Regions from separate parts of the Enterobacter chengduensis genome, predicted to be linked through region 2. Evidence: predicted binding sites of a transcription regulator. Region 2 holds the regulator's gene; each other region holds the start of a gene.
The links. The regulator PurR, encoded in region 2, represses purine synthesis genes. The targets are predictions, from matches to a motif close to CANGCAAACGTTTGCNTG.

Region 1 (4,231 bases), 1.4 Mb from region 2:
GCGATGGTAAAACGCCGGGACCGGCGGCATGATGACGGCCCCCAGCTCGGCTGCCTGCGTCATTAAGCGCAGATGGCCCAGGTGCAGCGGCGTTTCCCGCACGCAGAGCACCAGTGGACGCCGCTCCTTCAGCACCACATCCGCGGCGCGGGTTACCAGGGTATCGGTATAGCTGTTCACAATGCCGGAGAGCGTTTTAATTGAACAGGGCAGGATAACCATGCCGGCGGTTTTAAACGAGCCAGAGGAGATGCTGGCGGCGATATCGCGGGCATCGTGAACCACGTCAGCCAGTGCCTGAACATCGCGCAGGGAGAGATCGGTTTCAAGAGAGAGGGTCTGCCGCGCCGCCTGGCTCATCACCAGATGGGTTTCGACATCAGCCACGTTACGCAGAATCTGTAGCAGACGTACGCCGTAAATGGCGCCGCTGGCGCCGCTGAGCCCAACAATGAGTCGTTTCATGATTTTCGCCCTTACTGATTTCAGGGCAGACTGTGCAGGATTTTGCGGGGAGTTGCAAGCGAGGGCATACGCCCTCACCTGCAGGCGCATCAACCTTCGTTGTGCATCTCTAAGCTTTCGAGATCGTTTTGCAGCTGAACGGCTTTGGCGTCGTCATTGCGCAGCGAATCAAGATAGTCGAGGTACTGCTGGTCAACGTCTTTAGTCACGTAAATACCGTTGAACACGGAGCATTCAAACTGCTGAATTTCCGGGTTCTCGGCACGCACGGCGTCAATCAGGTCGTTGAGGTCCTGGAAAATCAGGCCGTCAGCGCCGATGATCTGGCGAATTTCATCCACTTCACGCCCGTGAGCGATCAGCTCGTTGGCGGTTGGCATATCGATACCGTATACGTTCGGGAAGCGAATTTCCGGCGCGGCAGAGGCCAGGTAAACTTTCTTTGCACCCGCTTCGCGCGCCATCTCGATAATCTGCTCAGAGGTGGTGCCGCGAACGATGGAGTCATCCACCAGCAGGACGTTCTTGTCACGGAATTCCGCGCGGTTGGCGTTCAGCTTGCGGCGCACGGACTTACGACGCAGGTGCTGGCCCGGCATGATAAAGGTGCGGCCAACGTAGCGGTTCTTCACGAAGCCCTGACGGTATGGCTTATCCAGAATGCGGGCAATCTCCAGGGCGATATCGCAGGAGGTTTCCGGGATAGGAATAACCACGTCGATGTCGAGATCGTCCCACTCGCGGGCAATCTTCTCGCCCAGCTTCGTGCCCATGTTGACGCGGGCACTGTAGACGGAGATCTTGTCGATGAAGGAATCCGGACGGGCAAAGTAAACGTATTCAAACAGGCACGGGTTGCTGACCGGGTTGTCGGCACACTGGCGGGTAAACAGCTGGCCCTTCTCGGTAATATAGACCGCTTCGCCCGGCGCAACGTCGCGCAGGAATTCGAAGCCCAGGGTATCCAGCGCCACGCTTTCAGAGGCAACCATATACTCGGTGCGACCATCGCCGAGGTCGCGTTTGCCCAGCACCAGTGGACGGATGCCGTTTGGATCGCGGAAGGCGACCATGCCGTGACCGATGATCATTGCCACGCAGGCGTACGCGCCGCGGATCTGACGGTTGGTCGCGGCAATGGCAGCAAAGATGTTTTCTGCTTCCAGCGGGTAGTGGCGGAAGTTATCCAGCTCGCTGGCGAACACATTGAGCAGGATTTCAGAATCAGAGGTGGTGTTAATGTGGCGACGTTTCTCTTCGAACAGCTTTTTACGCAGCTCGTGCGCGTTGGTCAGGTTGCCGTTATGAGCAAGGGTGATGCCATACGGTGAGTTGACGTAGAAAGGCTGTGCCTCAGAGGCGCTGGAACTGCCAGCAGTAGGATAACGAACGTGACCGATCCCCATATTACCTTGCAGACGCTGCATATGGCGGGCTTCAAACACATCGTTTACCAGGCCATTCGCCTTGCGTAAACGGAAGCAGTTGTTTGCATCAATGGTGATGATACCCGCAGCATCCTGCCCACGGTGCTGAAGCACCGTTAACGCGTCATAAATCGACTGGTTTACCGGCATGAAACCGGCGATACCGACAATACCGCACATTCGTCTTTTCCTCGTTAAGCCACATCTCAGGGTTTATGCCCTGGGCAAAAAACTCGACGAGCTTTGCAGATAGTCAAAGAACCATCTGATGATGAAGCTGAACTCAGGAATGAGCTGCGATTTCTGCCAGTCTTCGCTTTTGGAGAACCCGGTGAAGGTATCCAGGAAGAACAGGATCGCGGCCACAATTAGCACGCCTCGCAACGCCCCGAAACAGATCCCGAGCACCCTGTCCGTTCCTGACAGACCGGTTTTCTCGACCAGCTGACCTATCACGTAATTCACGATAGCGCCGACTATCAGCGTTGCGATAAACAGCACCGCGATAGCGATTCCATTTCGGACCAGTTCATCTTCAAAGCCCGTGAACCAGACAGACAGGTAAGTGTAGTAATGGCTGGCGACAAAGAAAGCACAACCCCAGGTCACCAGCGATAACGCTTCACGAACAAAGCCACGGATCAGGCTAACCAGACAGGAAAAACCAATCACCGCAATGATGGCGTAATCAATCCAGACCATATATGTCCCACGATTTAACGCCCTGTCATCCAGTTCGGGGCGAATTCTAACAGAAAAAGAAAACGTTTGCGTAGGGATTTCCTTCCCGCGCGTAAATAAAAAAGGCGCTGAAAAAATAATCAACGCCCCCGGTCGTTTTGACGTTTCTATGAACGTCTACTCCCCCTCACCCCAGCCCTCTCCCTCAAGGGAGAGGGAGCAAACCACTCCGGGGTTGGGTAAGTTCTTATCAGTTCGCGCTGTAGCCCATCACCACGCCGCTCAGGCCGGAGATCTGCTTCAGCTCACCGAGTGAATTTTTAAGCTTATCTTTGGATGCTTCTGGCCCCACGAGGATACGGGTAATTTTACCCTGTACCGGCGTGGAAGGTGAAGTGTAAACACGGTATCCCGCACTGCGCAGTTTGCTCACGACCTCGTTGACCTTATCGGCATTTTTCAGCGCGCCGAGCTGCACCACGTAGGCTTTTCCGGTCGGAGCCGCGTCTTGTTTTGCCGGCGGTGGGGTCTCTGACGCGGCAGCCAGCTGCTCTGCGGCTTTATCCCGCTGCGGTTTCGGCTGCGGCTTCTCAACCGGCTTCGGTTTTTCAACCGGTTTAGGCTGCTCGACCGGAACAGGATCGATATCGCTGCTGCTCGCGGCCGCCAGGCGAGACGGATCGAGCGACGGTACGGCGGCATCGCCCGCGCGCACCTCTTCCGCCGCCCCTTCCGGTGGCTGAGCAGGCAGCGCCTGCGTCGCCGCGGGCAGCATGTCCGGCTCATCGCGGTCACCCGGTTTCGGCACCAGCGGAATCGCGGCAAACTCATCCTGATAATGCTTTTTCTGCCCGTCGAGCAGACCCGGGAGAATAATCACCCCGAGCGCGACCAGCACAATGGTTCCTGTTAAACGGTTCTGAAACTTACTCGCCACCGGTTCTCCCCGCATCCATCACTTCCATGACATGTGCCACCGTGTGGAATGAACCACACACCAGCACGGTATCTTCTGGTTTAGCATCCACCATCGCGGCATGCCAGGCCTGCGCCACGCTACTGTAGATTGCGCCTTTGCCGAGATGTTCCATCAGCTGCTCGGCCGTCGCGCCGCGCGGCCCCTCCAGAGGAGCACAATACCAGCTATCGACCACGCTCTCCATGCAGGCCAGCGTCCCGCCGATATCTTTATCATGAAGCATACCGATAACCGCCAGCACGCGCCCGGTTTTTGGTAACGATTTGAGACGTCCCGCGAGATACGCCGCCGCATGCGGGTTATGCGCCACATCGAGAATCAGGCGCGGTGACTCGCTGACGATCTGGAAACGGCCGGGCAGAATAGCATTCTGAATGCCGTCGCGGATCGCCTGCTCGCTAACCGCGAGCCCGCTGGCGCGCAGTGCCGCCAGCGCGGTGGCGGCATTCGGCTGCGGTACCTGCGGCAGCGGCAGGTTGTCCAGCGCGCCCTGCGCATCGCTAAAGCTCCAGCCGTTTTCCTGAACCTCAAACTGCCAGTCAACGCCGCGGCGCAGCAGCTGCGCGCCCTTCTCGTTCGCCACGTCCGCGATGGTGTGCGGCATATCCGGCTCGCCCACCACGGCGGGTTTGTTTGCCCGGAAAACGCCGGCCTTCTCGCGGCCAATGCTTTCACGATC
Region 2 (4,231 bases):
GCCAGTCGAAATGCGCGAGGATCCAGCTGCCCAGCAGGGGAGCGAGGGCAGGGGAAAGTCCCACCAGCGGCATAATCGTCGCGAAAATACGGTTTGTACGGTTAGCCGGATAGTAGTCGGTGACCAGCGCCTGCCAGGTCACCGCCGCGGCACAGACGCCCACGGCCTGAATGAAGCGCAGCACCAGCAGCCAGGTAGCGTCACGCACCCACAGCATCCCCAGGCAGCCGACGGCAAAAATGGCCAGACCCAGCAGCAGGACCGGTTTACGGCCAAAGCGATCCGAGAGCGGTCCCCACAGCAGCTGGGCGAAAGCAAAACCGGCGAGGAATAAGCTCAGGCTGGCGCTGATGGCCGCAGCAGGGGTTTGCAGATCTTCCTGCATCGCGGCAAACGCCGGCAGGTACATGTCGGTGGCCAAAAAGCCCAGCACGCTTAAGCCGCCGAGCCAGACTAAAAATCCTTTCCTGGGTTGCATTCTTCTATTCTCCTGAGGAGGCAGGTGTACGTTGGCGCAGAGTGTAGGGAGTGCAAAGCGGCTTGTGAAACGCTAATATTTGGCGGGTGCATTCAAATTTTTTGCAGGCAGAAAATGTGGTCAGATTATTCTCTTGAAGTGGTCGATGCTGTCGCGCGCAACGGCAGCTTTAGCGGTGCGGCGCAGGAGCTGCACCGCGTCCCTTCGGCAATCAGCTACACGGTGCGTCAGCTGGAGGAGTGGCTGGCGGTTCCGCTGTTTGAACGGCGGCATCGCGACGTGGAATTGACGCCCGCAGGCGCGTGGTTTTTGAAGGAAGGGCGTTCTGTTATCAAAAAAATGCAGATCACCCGCGAGCAGTGCCAGCAGATCGCCAACGGCTGGCGGGGACATCTCTCCATCGCGGTGGATAACATCGTGAAGCCCGAGCGCACCCGGCAAATGATCGTCGATTTCTATCGCCATTTTTCTGACGTCGAGCTGCGGGTCTCCCAGGAGGTGTTCAACGGCGTATGGGACGCGCTGGCGGACGGCAGGGTGGAGATGGCGATTGGCGCCACGCAGGCGATCCCGGTCGGGGGACGTTACGCCTTCCGCGATATGGGGATGCTGAGCTGGAAATGCGTGGTGGCACGCGATCACCCGCTGGCGGCGATGGAAGGGCCACTGAGCGACGATACGTTGCGCAACTGGCCGTCGCTGGTGCTGGAGGATACCTCCCGTTCATTGCCCAAGCGTATCACCTGGCTGCTGGACAACCAGCGGCGGGTGGTGGCGCCTGACTGGGAATCGTCGGCGACGTGCCTCAGCGCCGGGCTGTGCGTCGCGATGGTGCCCGTTCATTTTGCGCGTCCGCGCATCGATACCGGAGAGTGGGTGGCGCTGACGCTTGAGAATCCGTTCCCGGATGCGGCATGTTGCCTGACCTGGCAGCAAAATGATGTCTCGCCAGCGATGGCCTGGCTGCTGGATTATCTGGGCGACAGCGAAACGCTAAACCGGGAATGGTTACGGGAGCCAGCATAGCTGGCCCCGTAAAGGGATTAGCGACGGTAGTCGCGGAACGGACCATCCGCAACGGAACGGCGTTCAATCAGGCGCGGGTGGACCTCAATGGACTGCGACTCTTCACGTTTGTTGACGATCCTGTCGAGCAGCATGTTGAAGGCCGTTTCACCCAGCGAATCTTTCGGCTGGTGAATGGTGGTCAGCGCCGGGGTAAAGAAGCGCGCGTTACGCACGTTATCATACCCGATCACGGAAATATCCTGCGGCACGCGCAGACCCAGCTCGTCGGCCGCACAGAGCGCGCCCATGGCCATGATGTCGCCCCCGCAGAAAACGGCGGTCGGACGGTGCTGCTGGGAGACAATCTGCTGCATCGCGCGGTAGCCTGACTCCGGCTCAAAGTCGCCCTGCACGATCCAGTTTTCCGGCACGGTAATCAGCGCTTCTTCCATCGCTTTCATAAAGCCGGCCAGACGGCCCGCGCCGGTGTTGCGCTCCAGCGGACCCGGGATCACGCCAATCTCGCGGTGGCCGCGTTCGATCAGATAACGGCCCGCCATATAGCCGCCTTCAAAGGCGTTGTCGATCACGGAGTCGGTGAAGTCCGCGCGCGCTTCACCCCAGTCCATCACTACCATCGGGATATGGCGATACTCTTCGAGCATCGACAGCACGGATTCCGGGTACTCGGAACACATCACCAGCAGGCCATCCACGCGCTTTTGCGCCATCATCGACAGGTAGGCGCGCTGTTTTTCAATGCTGTTCCACGCGTTGCCCAGAATCAGGGTATAGCCTTTCTGGAAGCAGTTTTTTTCTACCGCTTCAATGATCTCGGCAAAATAGGCCGCTTCACTGCTGGTCGCCAGCAAACCAATGGACTTGGTGTGATTAACCTTGAGGCTGCGCGCAACCGCACTTGGCGAATAGTGCAGCTCTTTGATCGCTGCCCAGACGGCGTTGCGCGTCTCTTCCGCCACAAAGCGGGTTTTGTTAATTACATGTGATACGGTTGTAGTGGAAACGTTTGCGCGTTTTGCTACGTCTTTAATTGTTGCCATTAAATGTCACTCCAGACCATATCCTAAACTCCTGAAAAACTTGAAGGTAAACGTTTGCCTTCTCTCACCCTTATCTCGCAATGTTGAATTGCGGCACGCCGGGAAAACGACACGGGACGTCAGGAGGGGGTCAATGGCCGGTACGCTAATAAATTTAGCGTGGAATTTTGTCCTATCTTGATGAAAAGGGGAAGAGGTAAAGTGGTTATCAGTATAAATCCAGGAAGATTTTTGACGTAATCTGTGCAAAAATGAGCAAGCTCACTTTTCGTGGGGGGATTAAAAGGAGAAAAATTGATGAGTTCCGATCTGAAGTTTTCGCTGTTCACCACCGTTGTTGTGCTGGCTCTGATTGTCGCGGCGGGTCTGACGGCTGCGCTGCACTGATTTACGCGGGGGGAGAGCCTTCTCCTCCCAGTTTCCCGGATTGTTACTTCTCAGGCAAAAATTTTTTGCCATTTTGTTAACTTCTCATTTTTTGTGATTGATGTCATGCTTTCTGCTTCTTTGTTCTGTGTTACCACATGACACGGCATCCGGAGTTGACGCATGAAAATCAATTTTCCCCTGCTGGCCCTGGCGATTGGCGCTTTTGGGATTGGCACCACTGAATTCTCCCCGATGGGGCTACTGCCCGTTATCGCCCGGGGCGTAGACGTTTCGATCCCTGCTGCCGGGATGTTGATCAGCGCCTACGCTATCGGCGTGATGGTAGGAGCGCCGCTGATGACGCTTCTCCTTTCGCACCGCGCGCGCCGCAATGCGCTGATATTCCTGATGGCCATCTTCACCCTGGGTAACGTGCTTTCGGCCATTTCGCCGGACTACACCACGCTGATGCTGTCACGCATTCTGACCAGCCTTAACCACGGCGCGTTCTTTGGGCTGGGGTCGGTCGTTGCTGCCAGCGTGGTGCCTAAACATAAGCAGGCGAGTGCCGTAGCAACCATGTTTATGGGCTTGACCATCGCGAACATCGGCGGGGTGCCTGCGGCAACCTGGCTGGGCGAGGTCATTGGCTGGCGGATGTCCTTCCTGGCGACGGCCGGACTGGGCGTGGTCGCGATGGTGGCGCTGTTCTTCTCCCTGCCGAAAGGCAGCGCGGGAGAACGTCCTGACGTGCGCAGAGAGCTGTCGGTGCTGATGCGCCCGCAGGTGCTCTCCGCGCTGCTCACCACCGTGCTGGGAGCAGGGGCGATGTTTACCCTCTACACCTATATTTCACCGGTATTGCATGACATCACCCGCGCAACGCCTCTTTTTGTTACCGCGATGCTCGTGCTGATTGGCGTGGGCTTCTCGATCGGCAACTACCTCGGTGGGAAATTTGCCGACCGTTCCGTGAGCGGGACGCTGAAGGGTTTCTTAACCCTGCTGATTGTCATCATGATCGCAATTCCCTGGCTGGCGCGGAATGAAGTCGGCGCCGCGATCGCGATGGTTGTCTGGGGCGCAGCCACCTTTGCCGTGGTGCCGCCGCTGCAGATGCGCGTAATGCGCGTTGCGCATGAAGCGCCGGGGCTCTCGTCGTCGGTCAACATCGGTGCCTTTAACCTGGGCAATGCGCTCGGGGCGGCGGCCGGTGGGGCCGTGATTTCAGGAGGGCTGGGATACAGCTTTGTGCCGGTGATGGGGGCGATCGTTGCCGCGCTCGGCCTGCTGCTGGTGATGACGTCGGGTCGTA
Region 3 (4,231 bases), 2.0 Mb from region 2:
CGCCGTTACCAATGATTAATACTTTCATTTTCTGCTCCGGAAATTAATGGCGGAAGTGACGCATGTCGGTGAAGATCATCGCAATGCCGTGTTCGTCGGCGGCGGCAATCACTTCGTCATCGCGGATAGAACCACCAGGCTGGATCACGCAGGTGATGCCGACAGCGGCTGCAGCGTCGATACCGTCACGGAACGGGAAGAAGGCGTCAGAAGCCATGGCGGAGCCTTTGACTTCCAGACCTTCATCGCCTGCTTTAATACCCGCGATTTTCGCCGAGTAAACGCGGCTCATCTGCCCTGCGCCTATCCCGATGGTCATGTTCTCTTTGGCGTAGACGATGGCGTTGGATTTAACGAACTTCGCCACCTTCCAGCAGAACAGCGCGTCACGTAGCTCCTGTTCGGTCGGCTGACGCTTAGTGACGACGCGCAGGTCGGCTTCGGTCACCATACCCAGGTCGCGATCCTGAACCAGCAGACCGCCGTTCACGCGCTTGAAGTCCAGGCCCGCTACACGTTCTGCCCACTGACCGCAAACCAGCACGCGCACGTTCTGTTTCGCCGCGGTGATTTTCAGCGCCTCTTCGGAGGCCGATGGCGCGATGATCACTTCAACAAACTGGCGGGAGATAATGGCCTGAGCCGTTTCAGCATCCAGCTCGCGGTTGAAGGCGATAATGCCGCCGAATGCGGAGGTCGGGTCGGTTTTGTACGCGCGATCGTAAGCGTCCAGAATAGAGGTGCTTACCGCGACGCCGCATGGGTTGGCGTGCTTGACGATAACGCAGGCCGGCTCGCTGAATTCTTTCACGCATTCCAGCGCGGCGTCGGTGTCGGCAATGTTGTTATAGGAGAGCGCCTTGCCCTGAACCTGCTGGGCAGTTGCAACAGAGGCTTCTTTTACCTCTTCTTCTATATAGAAGGCTGCCTGCTGGTGGCTGTTCTCACCGTAACGCATATCCTGCTTCTTAATGAAGTTCAGGTTCAACGTACGTGGGAAGCGGCCAGAAGGATCTTTGCTTTCACCGTGATAGGCCGGTACCAGGCTACCGAAGTAGTTGGCGATCATGCTGTCGTACGCCGCGGTGTGCTCGAAGGCTTTAATGGCGAGGTCGAAGCGCGTTTCCAGGGTCAGCGACCCTTCGTTGGCGTCCATCTCGTTAATAATGGGGGTGTAATCGCTGCTCTTTACCACGATGGCGACATCTTTATGGTTCTTGGCTGCGGATCGCACCATGGTCGGGCCGCCGATATCAATATTCTCTACGGCATCTTCCAGAGAGCAGCCTTCGCGGGCAACGGTCTGGGCAAACGGGTAGAGGTTAACGACAACCATGTCGATCGGCGCGATGTCGTGCTGCTCCATAATGCCGTCGTCCTGACCGCGACGGCCAAGAATACCGCCGTGGACTTTCGGATGCAGAGTTTTGACGCGTCCATCCATCATTTCCGGGAAACCGGTGTAATCGGACACTTCGGTAACCGGCAGGCCTTTATCTGCTAACAGGCGAGCGGTACCGCCTGTGGAAAGCAGCTCTACACCGCGTGCAGAAAGTGCCTGAGCGAATTCGACGATACCGGCTTTATCAGAAACACTGAGCAGAGCGCGGCGGACTGGACGACGTTGTTGCATGGTAAATCCCCTGGATTTCACGATTACAGAGAGCGTTAGATGAATTTTCCTGTGAAAAACTCATCTAACACACCTGACGGGGCATCCTTGTTAAGCGCGAGCATTTTAACGAAAACGTTTGCGCAACGCTCGCACATTTTCACTTTTTCGTATCATTGTGGATAAGTCTGTGTGTAAAAAGGTATAAGGCGGGGTTTTGCTGTGGAATGCAGCAGTCAGCCATTTTTCTGTCATTTAGCGGTTGCGGCCCGCTGAGAACTCCCTATAATGCGCCTCCATCGACACGGCGGATGTGAATCACTTCACAAACAGCCGGTTCGGTTGAAGAGAAAAAATCCTGAAATAACGGGTTGACTCTGAAAGAGGAAAGCGTAATATACGCCACCTCGCAACGGTGAGCGAAAGCCGCGTTGCACTGCTCTTTAACAATTTATCAGACAATCTGTGTGGGCACTCAAAGTGACATGGATTCTTAATGTCTTCGGACAATAAATGAATACCAAGTCTCTGAGTGAACATACGTAATTCATTACGAAGTTTAATTCACGAGCATCAAACTTAAATTGAAGAGTTTGATCATGGCTCAGATTGAACGCTGGCGGCAGGCCTAACACATGCAAGTCGAGCGGTAGCACAGAGGAGCTTGCTCCTCGGGTGACGAGCGGCGGACGGGTGAGTAATGTCTGGGAAACTGCCTGATGGAGGGGGATAACTACTGGAAACGGTAGCTAATACCGCATAACGTCGCAAGACCAAAGAGGGGGACCTTCGGGCCTCTTGCCATCAGATGTGCCCAGATGGGATTAGCTAGTAGGTGGGGTAACGGCTCACCTAGGCGACGATCCCTAGCTGGTCTGAGAGGATGACCAGCCACACTGGAACTGAGACACGGTCCAGACTCCTACGGGAGGCAGCAGTGGGGAATATTGCACAATGGGCGCAAGCCTGATGCAGCCATGCCGCGTGTATGAAGAAGGCCTTCGGGTTGTAAAGTACTTTCAGCGGGGAGGAAGGTGTTGAGGCTAATAACCTCAGCAATTGACGTTACCCGCAGAAGAAGCACCGGCTAACTCCGTGCCAGCAGCCGCGGTAATACGGAGGGTGCAAGCGTTAATCGGAATTACTGGGCGTAAAGCGCACGCAGGCGGTCTGTCAAGTCGGATGTGAAATCCCCGGGCTCAACCTGGGAACTGCATTCGAAACTGGCAGGCTAGAGTCTTGTAGAGGGGGGTAGAATTCCAGGTGTAGCGGTGAAATGCGTAGAGATCTGGAGGAATACCGGTGGCGAAGGCGGCCCCCTGGACAAAGACTGACGCTCAGGTGCGAAAGCGTGGGGAGCAAACAGGATTAGATACCCTGGTAGTCCACGCCGTAAACGATGTCGACTTGGAGGTTGTGCCCTTGAGGCGTGGCTTCCGGAGCTAACGCGTTAAGTCGACCGCCTGGGGAGTACGGCCGCAAGGTTAAAACTCAAATGAATTGACGGGGGCCCGCACAAGCGGTGGAGCATGTGGTTTAATTCGATGCAACGCGAAGAACCTTACCTACTCTTGACATCCAGAGAACTTTCCAGAGATGGATTGGTGCCTTCGGGAACTCTGAGACAGGTGCTGCATGGCTGTCGTCAGCTCGTGTTGTGAAATGTTGGGTTAAGTCCCGCAACGAGCGCAACCCTTATCCTTTGTTGCCAGCGGTTAGGCCGGGAACTCAAAGGAGACTGCCAGTGATAAACTGGAGGAAGGTGGGGATGACGTCAAGTCATCATGGCCCTTACGAGTAGGGCTACACACGTGCTACAATGGCGCATACAAAGAGAAGCGACCTCGCGAGAGCAAGCGGACCTCATAAAGTGCGTCGTAGTCCGGATTGGAGTCTGCAACTCGACTCCATGAAGTCGGAATCGCTAGTAATCGTAGATCAGAATGCTACGGTGAATACGTTCCCGGGCCTTGTACACACCGCCCGTCACACCATGGGAGTGGGTTGCAAAAGAAGTAGGTAGCTTAACCTTCGGGAGGGCGCTTACCACTTTGTGATTCATGACTGGGGTGAAGTCGTAACAAGGTAACCGTAGGGGAACCTGCGGTTGGATCACCTCCTTACCTTAAAGAACCTGCCTTTGTAGTGCTCACACAGATTGTCTGATGAATGATGAACTTCTGAATGTACTTTTGAGTGCATTAAGAAGTTTTGCTCTTTAAAAATCTGGATCAAGCTGAAAATTGAAACGACACACATGTTATGTGTGTTCGAGTCTCTCAAATTTTCGCAATCAGAAGTGAAACATCTTCGGGTTGTGAGGTTAAGCGACTAAGCGTACACGGTGGATGCCCTGGCAGTCAGAGGCGATGAAGGACGTGCTAATCTGCGAAAAGCGCCGGCGAGGTGATATGAACCTTTGACCCGGCGATGTCCGAATGGGGAAACCCAGTGTGATTCGTCACACTATCGTTAACTGAATACATAGGTTAACGAGGCGAACCGGGGGAACTGAAACATCTAAGTACCCCGAGGAAAAGAAATCAACCGAGATTCCCCCAGTAGCGGCGAGCGAACGGGGAGCAGCCCAGAGTCTGAATCAGCTTGTGTGTTAGTGGA

Region 1: a site for PurR is predicted at 2,650-2,667, ahead of cvpA (colicin V production protein). Genes of this name have one in related genera too.
Region 3: a site for PurR is predicted at 1,741-1,758, ahead of purH (bifunctional phosphoribosylaminoimidazolecarboxamide formyltransferase/IMP cyclohydrolase). Genes of this name have one in related genera too.

The regions. Positions count from the first base shown of each region.
Region 1 is NZ_CP043318.1:3,577,558-3,581,788, forward strand. Features, by position in the region: gene FY206_RS17300 (UbiX family flavin prenyltransferase) at 1-465, opposite strand, end outside; gene purF (amidophosphoribosyltransferase) at 555-2,072, opposite strand; gene cvpA (colicin V production protein) at 2,106-2,594, opposite strand; gene dedD (cell division protein DedD) at 2,824-3,510, opposite strand; gene folC (bifunctional tetrahydrofolate synthase/dihydrofolate synthase) at 3,500-4,231, opposite strand, start outside.
Region 2 is NZ_CP043318.1:2,215,673-2,219,903, forward strand. Features, by position in the region: gene punC (purine nucleoside transporter PunC) at 1-478, opposite strand, end outside; gene punR (DNA-binding transcriptional activator PunR) at 593-1,504, shown strand; gene purR (HTH-type transcriptional repressor PurR) at 1,522-2,547, opposite strand; gene cydH (cytochrome bd-I oxidase subunit CydH) at 2,845-2,934, shown strand; gene FY206_RS10940 (MFS transporter) at 3,097-4,231, shown strand, end outside.
Region 3 is NZ_CP043318.1:256,022-260,252, forward strand. Features, by position in the region: gene purD (phosphoribosylamine--glycine ligase) at 1-28, opposite strand, end outside; gene purH (bifunctional phosphoribosylaminoimidazolecarboxamide formyltransferase/IMP cyclohydrolase) at 44-1,633, opposite strand; rRNA gene FY206_RS01245 (16S ribosomal RNA) at 2,194-3,735, shown strand; rRNA gene FY206_RS01250 (23S ribosomal RNA) at 3,934-4,231, shown strand, end outside.